DNA from 4 places in the Hoeflea sp. CAU 1731 genome. Region 3 is predicted to be linked to each of the others. Evidence: riboswitches for the same ligand, from Rfam matches in the RefSeq annotation. Region 3 holds a riboswitch; each other region holds the start of a gene.

Region 1 (4,708 bases), on a different contig from region 3:
CAACCCTGAGATGCATGAAGATTGATAGTTCACATCTCATCAGGTATTTTCGGATATGCATGAATGTGAGACATCGCGCCTCACTAGAACCACAAGAAAGCCTGTGAACTAGCGCTTTTCTGGCATGGTGGGTTTCCCAGTCACGCCCACCATCTTTCATAAAATATGGCTTTTCAGACGGTCGTTCGGATACTCGCGTCGCATGAGCCGGAATGTGGCTACAGTCTGCTTCAGCCGCCGGCGTCGTCGACGCCTCCGGCTGTCGCCGCGAATTTCCCTTGCCAACGTCAATAATGCGTTTGCGGCCACCATTGCGGATAGTTTTTTCGACCCATCGCGGCATCATTTCACGGAGCCCGGCGTGCATTTGCGAGCCGGCGGTTGGATGCCGGCCGTGGCGTAGAAGCGAACGTGCTGACCATTCTGGTCGTGATCGTCGATCAGAACCTTCGGCTCCGCGCGCTCCATGACATCCTCGTCTTCGGAATTCCAGTTACACCTTCCTGAGGGTCTCCACATTGGCGGAATGATCGAGGAGGAGCGTGAAGGTCCGCGTCATCTTGGAATCCTGAACCGACCAGTTCTCGATAGGATTGGGTATGAAGTAGCGCACAGGCGCGATTAATCGGCGATCATCCCAGGTCCGCATCCCGCGTCATCGCGGACGCTACCGCCCTTCTGTCGTTCGCGCGCCGCGCGCCCTTGAACCTTGTCTGGCGCTGGCGATCTGGCGGAAGAAATCCCGACGCGGCTGCGCCGGACTGCCCAGCAATTCCGCCTTTGGCGGCACATTGCTGATGACGCCGGCCTGCGCGCCGATGCTGGCCCCGTCGCCAACGTCGAGATGCCCTGCAATCGCCGCTTGTCCGCCGATCCGCACGAAATTTCCGATCCGCGTCGAGCCCGCGATGCCGACTTGCGCCACAATGACGCAGCATCGTCCGATCGTCACGTTGTGGGCGATCTGGACGAGATTATCGATCCATGTTCCGCAGCCGATAATGGTGTCGGTGGCAGATCCACGGTCGACCGTCGTGTTGGCGCCGACCCGCACGTCATCCTCAATTATCACCCGTCCCAATTGCGGGATCGCGAGAAAACCGCTCTTTGTGCTGGCGAAACCGAATCCCGGCTGGCCTATCCGGCACCCTGCTCCGATATGGACACGCGATCCGACAATGGCGTAGCTCAGGCTCGCATTGCTTTCGATCACGCAATCTGAACCGATGGATACGCCGCGCCCGACCGTCGCTCCGGCGTCGATGCGGCAACCGGCAGCGACTGAGGCGCCGGCTTCCACCACCGCGTGGGAGCCGATGCGGACCGAACTGTCGACGACGGCGAGCGGATCGATCCAAGCCGTCGGATGGACCCCGCCGGCATGGTCGCCAACGGGATGGAACAGGTTGCAGACCCGCGCCCAAGCGGCGTAGGGCTCGGTCGAGCGAATGGCGATGGAGCCTTCCGGAAGCTGGCTTTCAAGCGAAGGATGTATGATGACGGCGCCGGCTTTCGTGTCCGCCAGCGTCGCCAGATAGCGGCGATTTTCCAGGAAACTGACTTGGCGCCCACTCGCCTCCTCCAGCGATGCAACGCCTTCCAGCAGGATTTCCGACGCATCGGCGTCGCCCTCCGCATGCCGCGCCACAGTCGCCACGTCGAACGGACCGACGCGCTGAAAAAATTGCGGATCACCAACCAATACTCTGTCCTCCTGCAAGGAACGTCCCGGCTTCGCCGGAACCGGTTCCAAATGGGGTATCGACTGCCCGCGCCAGCCCAATGGAGACGATCCATTCTGCCTGCGCCTGAGGGCCGGGTGAACATGGAGGAAAACGTCAGCCGGACCCGATCGAAAGATCGCCGATCATTCGTTGCCTCACGACCGCCCTCCGCGATCAGTCGACTTTCTCACTCATGGTTGGTTTCCGGGCTCTGAAGCCTGTCCTTGCGAACATCTCCGACACCCTTCCCGGACAGGTCGTTGTCCAGTGGCTCGTGTCGGGCGCGGCTTCAATACCGTTGCGGGGGCAGCGCCGGCGTTGAACCGGCTTCCCAATTATCCGCCTGAACGAATCCGGCGGCGCCATAAGCAAGTGCAAATAAACACAGGCGGTCGTAAATGACAACCAACCAAAACACCCGCCGTGAGCCGGGTTGGACTTTTATGCGGAGTGCGATCAGTCTCCGTACGCTTTTTCGATAAAGGAACGCACGCCGCTGAGAACGAATGATTCAACGGCCTCGCGCAACGTCTCTCTGCTTTTTTCGTCACCCGCAGAAACCATGGCGTGCATCATCGCGACGCCGCCGCTATACATCAGGCCCAGCATCTCGTAGAAAGCCGGCCCCATCGTCACGGGGCGGCCGGAACTTTCGGCAATCATCGAAACCAGTTTCGAGATGCCCTCGTTTTGAAGGTTCTGCGCGTTCCTTAACGCCACCTCACGCTCAATCGACGCGCGCTGAATGAGAGGAATGAACGGGTCGAGCGCATTACGACGGCTGTCGACGCCAAGCGTCAGGAGCGCCGCCAGATAGACACGCACCACATCGTCGAGCAACACGGATGCGTTTTCCATGCTCCAGGCCTCAGCAAGCCTGGACAACATGTCATTCACGGTCACGTCCAAAAGCTCGAATTTAGCCGTCAGCAGCGCCTGGACCAATTCGTCCTTGCCGCCGAAATGATAATTTATCGCTGCAACATTGGCGCCCGCGTCTTCCGTGATCGCACGAACCGAGACCTCCGAAATGCCATCACGAGCCATCAGCCGCTCGGCGCTTCGAAGCAGTCGGTCGCGCGTATTCAGGTGGGAAGCGTCCATCTGGTGCGTCGTAGTAGAAGAAAGTGTTTCGAGCAACGTTATGTCCCTGTTCAGCCCGTGGCAATCGCCGTTGCAGAATAGCGCCGGAAGCGAAAAAATTCAAACAATGTTTAAAAACATGTTTTACATGACTAAAAAAGTCACCTATAAACCGCAATCGAACGGGTCGGGGTAACGACCGTCATTTTTTAGCGATCGTCGTTCACGCAGTTCCATGCATCGGCGTAGCCAGCACCACGAACATTTGGGGAAAATGGCAATGCCATACGAATTTTTCCGCGCCAGCCTTTACGCTGGCAGTTTTATTGCAGTCGGCGCAATCGCGGCCGAAGCCCAGGCGCAGAGCGCTACGGTGGAAGTAACCGATTCGGCGGACACCACCGAACTGAAGAAAATCATTGTCGAAGAGGGTGAGGACAAGGGCGACAAACATGCCGGCGCGGCCGATCGCAACCAGTCCATCTACATCTCTTCGGAGGAACTGGAGCTTGTCGACCCGCAAAGCTTGAAAGAGGTATTCGCGGGGGACGCCTCGATTTCCGTCGGCGGCGCAATGACCACGACACAAAAGGTCTACGTCAACAGTATCGACGAACTCAATCTCGCCGTCACGATCGATGGCGTCCTGCAGAACAACAGGGTTTTCCATCACAACACTACAAACTACGTCGACCCGACGCTGCTGAAGTCGGTGCGCGTCGATCCCGGCGTTGCGCCCGCCGACGCAGGCCCGGGCGCGCTGGGCGGATCCATCGTCTATGAGACCGTGGACGCCGCCGATCTTCTCGAAGAAGGCAAGAATTTTGGCGGCTATGCGCGCGTCAGCTACGACACCAACAGCAGCACATTCACCGAAGCTGGCTCGCTCTATGGCCGCGCCAATGGCTTCGAATTTTTGGGCTACGTCAAATACGCCGACGGAGACGACTACACCGCCGGCGACGGCTGGACGATCCCCGGAACGGCGGCCGATTTTCTGAGCTTTCTCGGCAAGGCCGCCTATCAGTCGCTCGATGGGCACCGAATCGAAATCAAGGCGCAGCAGGTTCAGGACAGCGCCCTGCGGCCTTATCGCGCCAACTTCGGCGACCTGCCCGGCATCGAACCGGAAACCCGGGTTTATGACCTGACGCAACGCAACTTCTCGGTAAGCTACAGCGTCGAAGACGCGCAAGGGCTATGGGATCCGAGTATCGTCGTCGGTTACAGCGACGCGACAACCGCCATTCCAATCTATTTCGACCGGCGCTCCGGTGAAAACCTGCAGATCAACAGTGAGGGAACCGCCGGCACCTGGACGGCTAAGGCAGAGAACACGTTCAACCTGGATGAGAAAAACTCGATCACCGCCGGCATCGACTTTTACTCCACAGAAAGTGAATATGTCGACGATATCTACACGATCGACGGCCTGAGAGAAAAATCGACCAATCTCGGCTTCTACGGGCAGGCGCGCCTGGAACCGCTCGACGGTTTTCATCTGTCGTTCGGCGCCCGCGGCGACAATCAGTGGTTCGAAGGCCTCGGCGGCGAGAAACTCGAGAACTTCGGCTTGAGCGGCAACGTCTACGCCGCATACGATATCAACGACTACCTGACCATCAACGCCGGTTATTCGAACGTGTTCGGCGGCATCGATCTTGAAGAAAATTTCATCTACGTTCCGAGTTGGGATTACGCCGGTCTGGAGCCCGTCCGCTCGCAAAATTTCACGGCCGGCATCGAATTCAACTACAAAGGCTGGCAATTGACCGGCGGCGTTTACCGCACCGACTTCGAAAACTTCCGGGAAGCTGACGGCAACAAGGACTTCACCACCGAAGGGTTCAAGCTGGGCGCCGGTTATAACTGGGGCAACGGATTTTTCCGCATAACCTATT
Region 2 (4,708 bases), on a different contig from region 3:
TGGCCAGTTCGGTATCGGCTGCGGACAGAACGATCATGTCGGCCGGCGACTGGGCGAGATCAATCGCCTCCTCGCCATCCGCTATCGATCCTTTCTGCGCGACCAGAAGGTGCATGTCTAAGCCTGCGCTGCTGTTCCTGCCGCGCGTGCGATCGCATCAGATATTACAGTTCGATCCATGTCGTGCAGTCCAATCACAACGAGACGAGAGTTTGTCGCCTCACCTGGCTTCCACGGGCGATCGTAGTACCGGTCCATACGCGCGCCGACACATTGGATGACCTGTCGCATGGCCTTGCCCGGCACCGAGACAAAGCCTTTGACCCGAAGAATGTCGTGATCAGAGATAATGGACTCGAGCATGCGCGCAAATCCATCGGGATCCGGCAGTTCGCCAAACTCGACCACGAAGCTTTCGAATTCATCATGGTCGTGATCGTGGTCTCCACCATTCTCATGCTCGATTTCATGGTGCGATTTGCGCTTGGATATCTCGTCCTCGGTCGCCGAACCGAGACCGAGCAGCACATCGTTTGCGACTTCTCCGTTGCGCGATACGATCATCGCCGTCTTGCGGCTGGCGCGCCCTGCGACTTCGACGCGCACCGCCTCTAAGCCGGTTTCGTCCAGGAGGTCAGCCTTGTTGAGCACTATCAGATCCGCAGCAGTCAACTGGTCTTCGAAAAGTTCCTCCAGCGGGCTCTCGTGATCAAGCGATTCATCGGCTTGTCGCTGCGCGTCCACACGGTCGTGGTCGTCCGCAAACCGGCCTGCCGACACCGCCGCGCTGTCGACAACGGTCACAACGCCGTCGACGGTGACCCGCGTCTTGATGCCAGGCCAGTTGAATGCAGCGACCAGAGGCTGAGGCAGCGCGAGACCCGAAGTCTCGATAACGATGTGATCCGGCCTTTCCTCGCGTTCGAGCAGCTTTTCCATGGCGGGGATGAAATCATCGGCGACCGTGCAGCAGATGCAGCCATTGTTCAGTTCCACGATGTCATCGTCACTGCAATTCTCGACGCCGCACCCTTTCAGCACCTCGCCGTCAACTCCGAGGTCGCCGAACTCGTTGATGATCAGCGCAATCCTTCGGCCATTGGCGGCGGTCAGCATATTGCGGATCATCGTTGTCTTTCCCGCGCCCAGAAAACCTGTAATCACTGTCGCGGGAATTTTTTCGCCTTGCATAGCGCTTAACCTTTCAGTTTCATGGGAAGCCCGGCAGCGACGAGATAAACCTCATCAACCAGCTCTCCCAGTATTTGGTGCAGCCGCCCGGCATGATCCCGGAACTCCCGTGCCATGCGGTTTTCAGGCACGATGCCCATGCCGACTTCGTTGGAAACCAGGATGATGTGGCCCGGCAAGCTTCTCACGCGCTCCGCCAAGTCTTCACATCGCGCCTCGACGTCCCACTCTTCCAGCATCAGATTTGTGATCCAGAGCGTCAGGCAGTCCACGAGGATCGCCTTGTCTGCGGCCGCTTCTCGAACAAGCAGTTCCGCCAGCTGCAATGGCTCTTCCAGCGTCGTCCAGTCCTGGCCCCGACGCGCGCGGTGATGGCCGATGCGCGCCGCCATCTCTTCGTCATACCCAAGGCGCGCCGTCGCGACATAGACAGCGCCAAGTCTAGACTCGTCCACCAGCCTCTCGGCAAAGCGCGACTTGCCTGATCGGGCGCCGCCGAGGACCAAAACCGACCCTGGACCCTTGGTCACGCTCCTTCTTCCAGCCTGTCCATGGCCGCCCCCATAAGCAGACCCAGAACGACCCAGAAAAACGCAGTCGTTGCAAGCGTCGCCACGGCGAACTCGGCGGCGAGCAAAGCCGGCACGTCGCTGGTAATGATCTCTGGCTGGGGAGCGCCGTAGACATGCGGCAAGGCGAGCACCACGACGCCCGCGATCTTGGCCCATATTTCGGATCGCACGACCAGCAAGTACAATCCGGTCGCCGACAGGATCACAGTGGCCACCCACCAGACCTGACGATCGGCGAGGTCCGCGGCGGGAAAGCCGGGAAGTTCAGGCGGAAGCCCGAGCGCCGGGAGAAACTGGAATGTGAGCCACCCTGCAGCGCCCCACAAGACGCCTGTCTTCGCTGTTATGGGGATTCCCGTCAACAAGACAGCGGCCAACAGAATCAAGCCGTATCCCGCTCCCACAACGAGATTTGCAAGTATCGTTCCCCAAAGCCGATCGAGGCCAAAAAGGGCGCCGCCTTCTTCTCCCTCGTGAGCATAGGCCATGGTCACGGGACTCAAAAAGTCTGTGAGAGACATAATCAAAGACTCGCTTGGCGCCAGACTTTGCTCGACACGATCCCCGCCGACATTCTCGAATTCTTCGGCATGCAGGATAAGCGGCGTGACCTTGATTTCCTGAGCGACGCTCATGAAAACGCCAGCGATCAGTCCTGCCACCAAGGCGGCAAGAAGATAACGAACCATCATTTCAGCTTCTCCTTAGTGGCAAGGAAAGCCGTATGCGTGGCGAGCGTCGTGAGCTGTGTCGTGCAGGACCGCCGAATTGGCGAAGCCCGCTCCAAAAATGAAAAATGCGCCTACAATCAAAGCCGTTACGGCTATCGTGATGCGCTGTCCCGCTGCACCAATTGTGTGCGACTTGATCGTTCTGTTAGCCATTGCAACCTCCGTGACTGGCTCGTATTCCCAATTTGCGGGCGCATTGCCCGTCACGAATGGCAGGTCTCCTGGCTCACGGATCGGCAGCGATTAGCTGCCAGGCTCACCCTCGCCTTCCCGAATTCGGCGGCGCCAAACGGACGATTCGCAGACGATTAGAGGCGTCCGTCGGTTTATGGCGCCGCCACTTCAGTGGCTTCCCGTTCGTAAAAAGCGCACCGCGCATCACACAAACGGCCGGGATCGCCTGTCCGCTCTACAGTCGCGGGGTCGGCTGCGATTAAAGCGCCCTGTTTGGGTCCGCCCGTCGCATTCCCTCTTGATCCCTTCCGGCTATGCCTTTCGGGACCATTCGTTATTTATCATTATTGCGCTGGGCGACCGGCTGTCAATCGAGAACGCCACAGAGGCGGAAATACGGTCAAACGGCGAACGGCATCGCCTTCCTGTCCGGACCATAGCTGATACGGTTGCGACCTTCGCGTTTCGATTTGTAGGCGAGCATATCAGCTTCCTGCATCGCGTCGTTGAGGTCCCCGTCCTTGCCGACATGCGTTGCTCCGATGCTGACTGTCAGCTTCATTTCGATGTCTTCGTGTCGGAAAACATGCCGCTCGACTTCGTGGCGCAAACGCTGGGCGACATGCCAACATTCTCTCGCGCTGCTGCGATTAAGAGCGATGGCAAATTCCTCGCCTCCAAGACGTCCAATAATGTCGTCCGGGCGCAGATTCTCACGAAACAAATCAGCCATCTGGATCAGCACCGCGTCGCCAGCCTCGTGGCCATAGGTGTCGTTGACGCGCTTGAAGTGATCGATATCGAGCACCATCAGGCTTGCGCTGTCTCCCAAACCCTCTCGCGTTACTCTTCCTTCCTGCAACAGGTCGATGAAGGCGCGGCGATTGAAGAGACCCGTCAGCGGATCTGTTCTGGAGAGCTTCCTGAAGTATTCCACAGCAAGATCGGCTCTCGCCTGCAGGAAAACCATGTAAAGAACAAAGGGAACGGCGACGACGACAGTGAAGCGCAAGGTGAGCAAACTATCCGCAATCTGCGCCGCGCCGCGCAACTCGCTAGCGAAGAAAACCGTATTGATCATCTGGGTAAAAACGATGATCGCCACCATGAGGATAAGCGATCTCGAGAGAATCAGGCCTCTGCGGTTGCGCACGATATTACCGAAAGAAAGGCTCATGTCGGGTAAAGAATCACGGTCAATACCCGAAGCAAAGCGAGAGACAGAGTTGGACGAGGGTTTCGTGACCACGATTTGCTTTGCCAGTTTCTTTGGATGCGCACAGCTCTCAGCAAAAAAACTTCTTGCCCGATCTGTCATACACGAACCAGTCGGCTCGGATATAGCGGAATACGCACTTTATATCAATTAGATTAAAATGGTTTACATCTCGTGATGTAACGCCTGCAGGCCTCTTTGGCCAAACAATTCGGCGTTTTCGTCAATCGCCCCGCTCAAATCCCGGAAAGTCCTTCGAAACAAGCTTTTCCAAACGTGCAGCGATGGAATCCAGCGCCTCATCAACCATGGCGCTGTAATTGACCCCGGATTGTGACAGTCCCAACCGGGTAAGATAACCCTGTCTGAAGGCGTCGTTAGCGAACAGTCCGTGAAGGTAGGTTCCGAAGACTCGTCCGTCCCGGGAGACTGCACCGTCCGGCCGGCCATCGATCGTCGAGAATGGCCTCATGCAATCGGGTCCGGAGGTGCGTCCGAGATGGATTTCGTAACCGGTCAGATCCGCATCGATAATCCGGCACTTGGCGTGGCTGTTGCGCGCGGCTTTGGACTTTTCCATCGTGGTTTCGATATCGAGAAGGCCAAGTCCCTCGACACTTGCCGGCGCACCCTCGTTCCCGTCGGGATCACGCACCATGCGACCCAGCATCTGGTAGCCGCCGCAAATGCCTGCGACGTGACCGCCGCGGCGGACGTGGCCGGCGAGATCCCGGTCCCAGCCGTTTCTTCGAAACGCAGCAAGATCGGCGATGGTCGACTTGGACCCAGGAATAATCACAAGGCCTGCTTCCCTTGGGATGGGA
Region 3 (4,708 bases):
AAGGGCGATTGCCTTTTCCGGGTGACCGAGATGCGCGCCCATCTCGGTCATCCGGTCCCGCACGTCCTCCATCGAGTCGGCTGGAGCCATAACCGCCACGGGAATACCCAAACGCTTCAACATCGAGACGGTCGCCTGCGTCGTATACTGTCCGGCGATCACCAGATCCGGTTTCATCATGAAGATTTCCTCCGCCAGACCGTGATTGACGGAAAAGGCCTGCGCCTCGCCGGCCATGGCGGACGCCTCGGGATCCCGGGCCAGATAGGACACCGAGATCAACTGGCCGGGCGCCGCCAGCATCATCGCGAGCTGGTCGGTGCACAGGTTCATTGACACGACGCGTTGCGGCGTGGCGGCAACCTGCGACGCGGTGGCGAGCACAGCCAGCAGGATGCCTGATATGCGAGCAACGACCGTCATGACTGATCAGAATCGACCTCTCAGACCAACATAAAAGGTGCGCGGCGGCGCCAGGTAGCCCTGCACTTCTTCGTATTCCTCATCGAACAGGTTCTGAACCCGCCCCGTCAACAGAATATTGTCCGTCAGCTGGTGCTGCGCGGTCAAATTCACCACGGTGTAATCATCGAGACTGGTCAAATCGGAACCGTAGGACGGCGCAGTATAATCGAAGTCCCAAAGGTCTGAAACATAACGCACATCCGCTCCCAGTCGCGTCTTTCCGTTTGGAAACAGATAGGAGACCCGCACGCCAAGTTCATTACCGGGCCGCCGCACCTCGATCTCGCCATCGGGATCCGTGGCGTCGAGCCAGGTATAGTCCACGCCGACCGTAAGACCTCTGACAGGCTGAACCTCGACTGACGCCTCGATACCCTGGCGGTGGCTTTCGCCGTCCAGATTGACCGGAGTCGACTCACCCGTCACGTAATCATAGGTCGACGAGATCTCGTTTGTCAGATCCTGGTTGAAATAGGTCAGTCCAAGCACGGCGCGATCATTCCAGAGCCGCTGCTCGACGCCGATGTCATAACCGATGCTCTCTTCCGGAATAAGATCGGGATTACCGATCCATGTGCCGGGGTTGTAGCCGAACTGCTCATACATCGTCGGATTCTGGACGCCCGTGCCTGCCGATGCGTGAAAACGGGTCGTCTGGTTGGGAAGCAGGTAGGAGACGCCGACAGACCATGTCGTCGTATCCTCGAAATCATCGTTCTGATCGTAGCGGGCGGTCGCCTGCAGGTTCAGCGCATCATCGAAGAACCCGCCGCGATATTCCAGAACATAACCGTAAAGCTGCCGCGTCTGCTTCTCCAGCATGGCCGGATCGAACACCAGATCGGCGTCGTTGTTCTGGAAGGTTTCCTGCCTGCCCTCGACCAGAAAACTCACGATCTGGCTTGCCGAATCCACTTGTGGCGCATCAAGCGCCACCGTGCCGCGATATCTCAATTTCGTGCGCGTCGTCGTGAAATCGGACGTCTTGGCGCCGGCGTCGGTGGTAATGCTGTCCATGTTGGCGTAGGCGAAGAACAGATCGCTGCGATAGCGCCCGCCAAAATGGTCGGACCTGATGTAGGCGGAGCCGAAGAAATTCTCGATATCCTGCTCAAGATCGGCGCTCGTCACCAGACCCTCTTCCGTCGCGGCGCCGAAATTGAACTGGTCGTATTCGGAGTTCTGATCGACGTAGCGCAGGGTCCCTCCGATGGTGATGTTTTCCGTCAGATCGAATTCGCCGCGTGCGTTGAGCGTTGTGTTCTGATCGCCGTCATCATCCCCGCCGGGCGTGTTGGAAACATCATAGCCGCCGGTCACCCGGCGCGCAGCCGAAAGGGACAGACGCGCCCGTTCGTTCGCATAGCGCAGCGACGCGGCTCCTCCGCCGCTTTCCTCGTTGCCGATTTCTGCTTCGGCGGTTCCGTGAAAGCCGTATTCAGTGGCGGATTTCGTAATGATATTAATGACGCCGCCGATTGCGTTCGAACCAAAGACCGATGATTGCGGGCCGCGCAACACCTCGATCCGCTCGATATCGTCGGCAAGCAGATTTGAGAAATCATAGCCGCCGCTCGCCGGGTCGTTGACTTCAACGCCGTCGATCAGCACCAGCGTATGATTGCCCTCCGCGCCACGGATTCGCACCTGGACGGCGCCGCCCACACCGCCGGTCTGGCTGACCTCAACGCCGGGCAAAGCGCGCAACGCGTCGGCGGCGTGACGAACCTGTCGGTTTTCCAGATCTTCGGCAGTGACGACAGTGACTGAGCGGCCATATTGCTCGGCTTCGATCGGCGTGAGACCGCCGCCGACAATGATCGTGTCGAGCACAAACGGCTCGACGTCCTGCGCAGATGCCGCGCTGGACACCAGCAATGATCCCGCCACAACGAGCTGACTTCTCATGATTATACCCCCAACAGGACCGGCGGCCCAAAGGCGTCGCCGCGTACATAAATTGTCCTCGGATGGGGATAACCCTGATCCGTAGACGGTTGCAGATGCCACCACTACGGATAGTCCGCTGTTTCTCGCGCGGCCCCGCGCAAGAACCGGGTGAGCCGCTCTGGCAGGTCTCCTGACTTGCGGGTCATCGCAGAGGCCGGCCTTCCCACGGATTGCATTTCCGCAGTGGCGTATTCGGCTCTGCTCTCCGCCTACAGTTGCGGGGGCAGTTACGGAATTGGAAACCCTTCGGGTCGAACCTCACCGTATTCCCTGTTGGCTGAACGGCGAACCGTCCGAACCAGAGCACGCAAATTTCTGGGGGACGCCGGCCTGATTGTCAAGGGCGGGAAGGTGACTGTTCGATGTCCTGGAATTGGAGGCCGGAGACCAGCTTCAAGATAAGCCGACCTCTGTCGACCGTCTGACAATCAGGGTCGGCTCAGGCACCTTCACCTTTCGCTCCAACTGGTTGTCGGACATATGCGACAAGAGCATGTCGACAGCAATTTTCGCCACCTCATCCAGATGCAGGTCAATCGCGGTTAGAGGCGGATCACACTCGCGCGATCGGATGCCGTTATACCGGGTGACGATCTTCACGTCTTCGGGCACGTTCCTGCCCAAGGTCCGCAAGGCTTTCCGAGCGCCGACGGCGAACGTCGCGAGCGGCGCAAGCAAACCATCAATATCTGAATGGTCAGAGAACAGCGTCTCCACAGCGACCGTTCCACCTTCTTCAGCGTCGCTTTCTTCAGCCCAGTGGCAGATGATCTGCATGCTGTTTACTGCGCAGAAATCCGCATAAGCGCGATGCATTTCCGAGTAAAGCTGGCGTTGAGCCGTGCACAAAATAACCGCGATCTTGCGCGCGCCGACCTGTCTCAGATGATCGAGGCTTTTCATTGTCATTTCGTAGTAGTGCATATCGACATAAGGAATGTCATAGCCGCTCGCCACAAACCGCCCGATCGAAACGATCGGTATGCTGCGTTTGACGAGCGCATCCAGGTTCTGGTCGTCGTTGGCGGGCTCCACCGCGATTACTCCGTCAACCAGCAGATTGGGAATAATCCTGCTCGGCGCGCCGGTCGGCGGCACGATGACCAGCGCCAGATCCTTCTCCAAAGCCCGTGTTGCTGCGGCCTCGGCGATTTCCATCAGAAATTCCAGCCGTCCACGTCCCGCAGGAATGGCGGACGTGACCGGCGAAAGCAGCGCTATGCTGTTGACTTTTCCTGTCCTTAGCGACGCCGCCCGTGGATCGGGATTGTAACCGAGTTCGTGGGCAATAAGACGAATTCGCTTTGCGAGCTCCGGTGAAACGTAACGCTTGCCGCTCAACGCATTCGAGACCGTAGGCGGAGACACTTTCGCTGCCTTCGCCACGTCGCGAATCGAAACGGCGTTTTTCTTCCTGAACATGGGGTCTGAATAATCAGAAAAGTCTGTTGCGGTCTATCAAAAGCGGCACGCCAGTCCTCCTCGCTCCGAAACATGCGTCTTGTTCAAGCGAATTTTGGGCGCCAATTTCCATCCGCCTCGACGAGGGTACGCCGAGACAGTCAAGCAGCGGATTCATGCCAGCCCCTCAATACGAGGTTGCCAATTGCGCTGACTGCAGAAAAGAAAAGAAATCCAAGCAGGGTCGCAGCAAAGATTTCCGCAAACAGCAGAGCTGTGTGCATCTGGCCCTGCGCAAAAATGATCTGGACGCCGAGCCCGCCGCGCCCGCCTCCCGTACCAATGAGGAATTCGCCAACAATCGCGCCGATAACCGAAAGTCCGGCTGAGATTTTCAGCCCTGCGATCAGTTGAGGCATCGCCGAGGGTAGCCGCAACTTGAAAAATGTCACGGCGCGACTCCGGGTCTGCATATCAAACAATTCGACAAGCACTTTCGGTGTGGATCGCAAACCGAGCAGCGTATTGTTGATGATGGGAAACAGGGAAATAATGATGCTGATGACGATGACCGAAGTTTGTCCGTAGCCAAACCACAGCACGATCAAGGGAGCGACCGTGATGATCGGAACCGTTTGCAGCAGGACGGCATAGGGATAAATGCTCTTCTCGAGGAACGGCGACTGGCTCATGACCGCCGCCGTCAGGACGCCACCGACCGCGGCGATGGCAAATCCCGACAGGGCTTCGACGAACGTTATCACTGTCGCCTGTGCAATCACCGTGAAATTTTCCAGGGCGGCGCCTGCGACGACGCCCGGGCCGGGAAGCAGCCAGGGACGGTCGGCATAATAGGTGGCCGAAAGGAGATACCAGCACAGAACGCCGGCGA
Region 4 (4,708 bases), on a different contig from region 3:
TTTTGGGCACTTTTGTTCCTTTTAGATGTTTCGCAATGGCCCTCAATCACCGAGCCATTCAGCGCAGCTTTCGGGAAATGCGCGCAGATATTATCCACGATCTTGTTGATCTCGCCGGTATCCGTGCAGTAGTGCACGATGATCGATGCGGCGTTGTGGTTTGTTTCAACCGACAAAACGCCTTGCGGCGTTCTGACCTTGCTTGCAATTGTACTGGGCTGTTTCGTATTTTTGCAAACGTGTGAATTGCGCTATTCGTTTGACCATGAAAGTTTTCGTTTCACGTTCTGGTCTCTATGATCGATGCTTGCTTGCAGCTAGCGACTACCGGAGCAACAAAGCATGTCTCAGAGAGGGACGCCCTTGACCGGAACTGATCGGACCGCGGATGGAAGACTATGAAACGCAAGGTCATTGTCATCGGCATCGGCGCCGGCAATCCGGACCACGTTACGATTCAGGCGGTTGATGCGCTGAACAGGGTTTCCGTATTGTTCATACCCGACAAGGGAGCGGAGAAGACGGATCTGGCGCAATTGCGCAGGCAAATCTGCGAGCGCTTCATTCGCAACGATGACTATCGGATGGTGGATTTCGCCACCCCGCCGAGAAAACGGTCTTCGCCGGATTACCGGCAAGACATCAGGATCTGGCGTGAACAGGTCGAGGACGTCTATCAGCGACTGCTGACGGAGGAGCTCGGCGATGATGACTGCGGCGCCTTCCTTGTCTGGGGCGATCCCTCGATTTACGATGGGACGTTGCGCATACTGGAGAAGATCCGCGCGAAAGGCGCCTTTGAACTTGAATACGAAGTAATTCCAGGAATCAGCAGTGTGCAGGCGCTCGCCGCGCGACACAGGGTTCCCTTGAACGGAATCGGTGCGTCGATCATGATCACGACAGGCCGTAAACTGGCTGAGGGTTTTCCCGACGATGTCGACAGCGTGGTCGTCATGCTGGATGCGGCGAACGCCTTCAAGACAGTCGACGGAGACCTGGATATTCACTGGGGCGCCTATGTCGGAATGGATGAGGAAATCCTTTTGTCCGGCAAAGTGCGCGACGTTGGCGACGAAATCGAGCGGCTAAGGGATAACGCCCGGGAAAAACATGGTTGGATCATGGACAGCTACCTGCTGACCCGGCCGGGGAAGGACGACGGGGAATAGAATGCCCGTCGGCTCATTTCCCCCGAAACGAATTGTCTGTCTCACAGAAGAAACTGTCGAGACGCTCTATCTTCTCGGAGAGCGGGATCGGATCGTCGGGGTGTCCGGCTACGCTGTTCGTCCGCCGCAGGTGCGTCGTGAAAAGCCGCGCGTTTCAGCGTTTGTATCGGCCGATATCCCGAAGCTGCTGGCCTTGCAGCCGGACCTTGTGCTTGCCTTCTCCGACATTCAGGCCGATATCGCCGCTGAACTTGTGCGTTCGGGCGTCGCTGTGCACGTCTTCAACCAACGCGATATCGCAGGCATCCTTGCGATGATCAGAATGATCGGCGCGATGGTCGGCGCCTCGCGGATGGCTGAAGACCTGGCTCTTTCCTACGAAGAACGGCTTGATAGCGTGCGAAAGGCCGCTGGCGGAAGCGCGCGCCCGAAAATCTATTTCGAGGAATGGGACGATCCGCTGATCAGCGGGATTGGCTGGGTGTCGGAACTGATCACTGTCGCCGGCGGAGACGACGTCTTTGCGGCAAAGGCGAAGGAAAAGGCGGCGGTAGATCGCATCGTCGCTGCAGCGGACGTGGTGCAAGCATCTCCAGACATCATTCTCGCGTCCTGGTGTGGTAAAAAGGTTCGACCCGAAAGGATCTCCGGTCGCGCCGGCTGGGACGCCATTCCGGCGGTGCGCAACCGCCGGATCGTCGAAATAAAGTCACCGCTTATTTTGCAGCCGGGGCCGGCGGCGCTGACCGATGGACTGGACGCGATCGTGGCTGCCATCCACGGATAATTCCTCATGCGGCGATCGCCGTCGCGCGGCGCGCAGACCATGTCGCATTCTCAGCGTTGCGAATCCAAATATTGTGGTTTCCTGTCATGATCCGAGGTGCCGCGCTGCCAGTCAGGGCGGATAATTGGGAAGCCGGTTGGAAGCCGGCGCTGCCCCCGCAACGGTAGCGGAGCGAATAACCCGACGATAGCCACTGAACGGAGGAGTCCGGGAAGGTGTCGGGACAGTCCGTCAGGACAGCTCCGAAGCCCGGAAACCAGCCGCGGATAGGATTTAACCGACTGATCGCGGTGGGCGGTCAAGAGGCAAAGATGCGGTGCCGCCGATTGATCGGAGGCCATGCCAAATCTTTCCTCTATCACCACCAAGTTCAGTCCTTTGGCAGGGACGGGACATGGATATACATGACGAGATGTTGGGACTTCTAGGAAGTCGCCGCTCTGGCTTTTCTCTCGAACAGCCGTTCTACACCGATCCACGATTTTATGAAGTTGATCTGGACCTGATCTGGTACCGGGACTGGCTGTTTATCGACCACGACTGCGAATTGCAAAAGCCCGGGAGCTACTTCACGGTCGAGGTCGGAGCCTACCCGGTCATTGTGTTGCGGGACAGGGAAGGCGACATTCGCGCGTTTCACAATTCTTGCCGCCATCGCGGAAGCCGCGTCTGCAGCGCCGCCAAGGGAATGACCGCGCGCCTGGTCTGCCCCTACCATCAATGGACGTACGACCTTGACGGCAGCCTTGTCTATGCGCGTCAGATGTCAGAGGATTTTGATCGCGCGCCATACGGTCTGAAGCCGGTCGCCTGCGAAACTGCCGGCGGGTACATCTTTATCTGCCTTGCCGACAAACCGACTGACTTCGAGCCGTTCCGCACGACAATGGAGCCCTATTTTCTTCCGCACCGTTTGACCGAAGCAAAGGTGGCTTAAGAATCGACGATTATCGAAAAAGGCAACTGGAAGCTGGTGTGGGAGAATAATCGCGAGTGCTACCACTGCGCAGGAAGCCATCCGGAATTGTGCAAGACCTTTCCTGAAGCGCCCACGGTGACCGGCGCGCAGGGCGGGGAGAATGATCCGGAGATGCTTGCGCACTGGGCCAAATGTGAAAAAGCCGGTCTGCCGAGTCGCTTTCGCATAGACCCGGCGGGACAGTTCAGGGCAACGCGGATGCCGCTGCTCCAGGACTCTGTCAGCTACACCATGACCGGTCGGCGGGCGGTGGACCGCAGGCTCTCCGACGACGTGACGACCGACCGGATCGGTTCGCTTTTGCTCTATCACTATCCGACCACCTGGAATCATGTTCTGACCGATCACGCAGTGACGTTTCGCGTGATGCCGATCAGCGCCACGGAAACGGCGGTCACCACCAAGTGGCTCGTCCACAAGGACGCCGTCGAGGGCGTCGATTACAACCTCGCCGAACTTATCCATGTCTGGACCGAAACCAACGACCAGGATCGCCGGATTGTCGAGGAAAACGCAGTCGGCATCCATTCGCCAGCTTACGAACCCGGTCCTTATTCGGAAATTCATGAGGGCGGCGTGATCCAGTTCGTCGAGTGGTACTGCAGCTTCATCGAGTCGAGACTGGCTGACGGCGAGGCGGCATCCATGAAGATCGTGGCCTGACGTGACTCAAATAGGCATGAACAAGAGCTTCGAGCCCGTACTTTATCGCCATCTCGATGAAATGCAGCCGTGGAATCACGAACTGCAGGTCCTTGAACTGATCGCCATCGCAGACGAAGCGCCGTCGGTGAAGACATTCACGTTCCGCTCTGACAACCAGACCTGGTTTCGTTACATGCCCGGCCAGTTCATCACGCTGGAACTGCCGGTCGAGCCGCAGCCGCTGATGCGAACCTATACTCTGGCTTCGAGCCCGTCGCGGCCCTTTTCGATTTCGGTCACGGTCAAGGCGCAGCCGGACAGCGTCGGCACGCGCTGGATGTTCGACAACCTGGAGACAGGCATGCATCTGAGGGCCTATGGCCCTGGCGGGGATTTCTCGCTGCATCACCATCCAGCGGCGAAGTATCTTTTCATTTCGGCGGGCTCCGGCGTCACGCCGATGATGTCGATGCTGCGCTGGCTCAACGACTGCGCGCCATGGACCGATGTCGCCTTTCTCAGTTGCGCCAGGCGCACGGACGAAGTGATCTTTCGCAAGGAACTTGAACTCACCAGCAATCGCATGCCGGGCCTCTCGCTCGATTTCCTGATTGACGACAAGTCGGGACATGAGAAGTCCTTCGGTCATCGTGGCCGGCTTGATCCGGTGCGCCTTTCGCTGCTTGTGCCAGATTTTGGCGAGCGGGAGGTGTTTTGTTGCGGCCCTGAGCCGTTCATGCGCAGCGTGCGCGGCATGCTTGAAGACAGTGGCTTCGACATTCATAGCTACCATCAGGAGAGCTTCGGATCGCCCGCTGCGGAAGCCGTTGAAACCGCTATCGAAGCCATTGTCGAAGAAATGGCGGAAGAAAGCGTGGCGGTGCGTTTTGCCAGTTCCGGCGTCGATGCGGATTGCATCACAGGCCAGACCGTCCTCCAGACGGCGCGCGCCGCTGGCGTGCGTATTCCAGCCGCCTGTGAATTCGGACTTTGCGGCACGTGCAAGGTAAAAAAGCTTTCCGGTTCCGTCGTGATGGAGCATAATGGCGGAATCCTCGATCACGAAATCGAGGACGAATATATTCTGGCCTGCTGTTCCCGGCCAACCTCGCCGCTGGTGGTCGA

Evidence for each region. A riboswitch is a leader RNA that binds a small molecule or an ion and turns the genes downstream of it on or off. The one in region 3 is predicted to bind cobalamin.
Region 1: another riboswitch for cobalamin. It lies ahead of lpxD (UDP-3-O-(3-hydroxymyristoyl)glucosamine N-acyltransferase); the one in region 3 lies ahead of AAFN47_RS15255 (TonB-dependent receptor plug domain-containing protein).
Region 2: another riboswitch for cobalamin. It lies ahead of AAFN47_RS08555 (CbtB domain-containing protein); the one in region 3 lies ahead of AAFN47_RS15255 (TonB-dependent receptor plug domain-containing protein).
Region 4: another riboswitch for cobalamin. It lies ahead of AAFN47_RS05635 (aromatic ring-hydroxylating oxygenase subunit alpha); the one in region 3 lies ahead of AAFN47_RS15255 (TonB-dependent receptor plug domain-containing protein).

The regions. Positions count from the first base shown of each region.
Region 1 is NZ_JBDQQS010000015.1:380-5,087, forward strand. Features, by position in the region: gene AAFN47_RS21030 (hypothetical protein) at 343-468, opposite strand; gene AAFN47_RS21035 (hypothetical protein) at 494-649, opposite strand; gene lpxD (UDP-3-O-(3-hydroxymyristoyl)glucosamine N-acyltransferase) at 668-1,720, opposite strand; cobalamin riboswitch at 1,903-2,106, opposite strand; gene AAFN47_RS21045 (TetR/AcrR family transcriptional regulator) at 2,181-2,828, opposite strand; gene AAFN47_RS21050 (TonB-dependent receptor domain-containing protein) at 3,088-4,708, shown strand, end outside.
Region 2 is NZ_JBDQQS010000004.1:103,742-108,449, reverse strand. Features, by position in the region: gene cobN (cobaltochelatase subunit CobN) at 1-115, opposite strand, end outside; gene cobW (cobalamin biosynthesis protein CobW) at 118-1,191, opposite strand; gene cobU (bifunctional adenosylcobinamide kinase/adenosylcobinamide-phosphate guanylyltransferase) at 1,197-1,721, opposite strand; gene AAFN47_RS08560 (CbtA family protein) at 1,718-2,455, opposite strand; gene AAFN47_RS08555 (CbtB domain-containing protein) at 2,468-2,647, opposite strand; cobalamin riboswitch at 2,689-3,015, opposite strand; gene AAFN47_RS08550 (GGDEF domain-containing protein) at 3,069-3,821, opposite strand; gene AAFN47_RS08545 (cobyric acid synthase) at 4,108-4,708, opposite strand, start outside.
Region 3 is NZ_JBDQQS010000009.1:7,622-12,329, reverse strand. Features, by position in the region: gene AAFN47_RS15260 (ABC transporter substrate-binding protein) at 1-423, opposite strand, end outside; gene AAFN47_RS15255 (TonB-dependent receptor plug domain-containing protein) at 430-2,373, opposite strand; cobalamin riboswitch at 2,519-2,733, opposite strand; gene AAFN47_RS15250 (LacI family DNA-binding transcriptional regulator) at 2,809-3,837, opposite strand; gene AAFN47_RS15245 (ABC transporter permease) at 3,978-4,708, opposite strand, start outside.
Region 4 is NZ_JBDQQS010000002.1:321,705-326,412, forward strand. Features, by position in the region: gene cobF (precorrin-6A synthase (deacetylating)) at 399-1,172, shown strand; gene AAFN47_RS05630 (cobalamin-binding protein) at 1,174-1,959, shown strand; cobalamin riboswitch at 2,037-2,238, shown strand; partial or broken gene AAFN47_RS05635 (aromatic ring-hydroxylating oxygenase subunit alpha) at 2,354-3,601, shown strand; gene AAFN47_RS05640 (FAD-binding oxidoreductase) at 3,618-4,708, shown strand, end outside.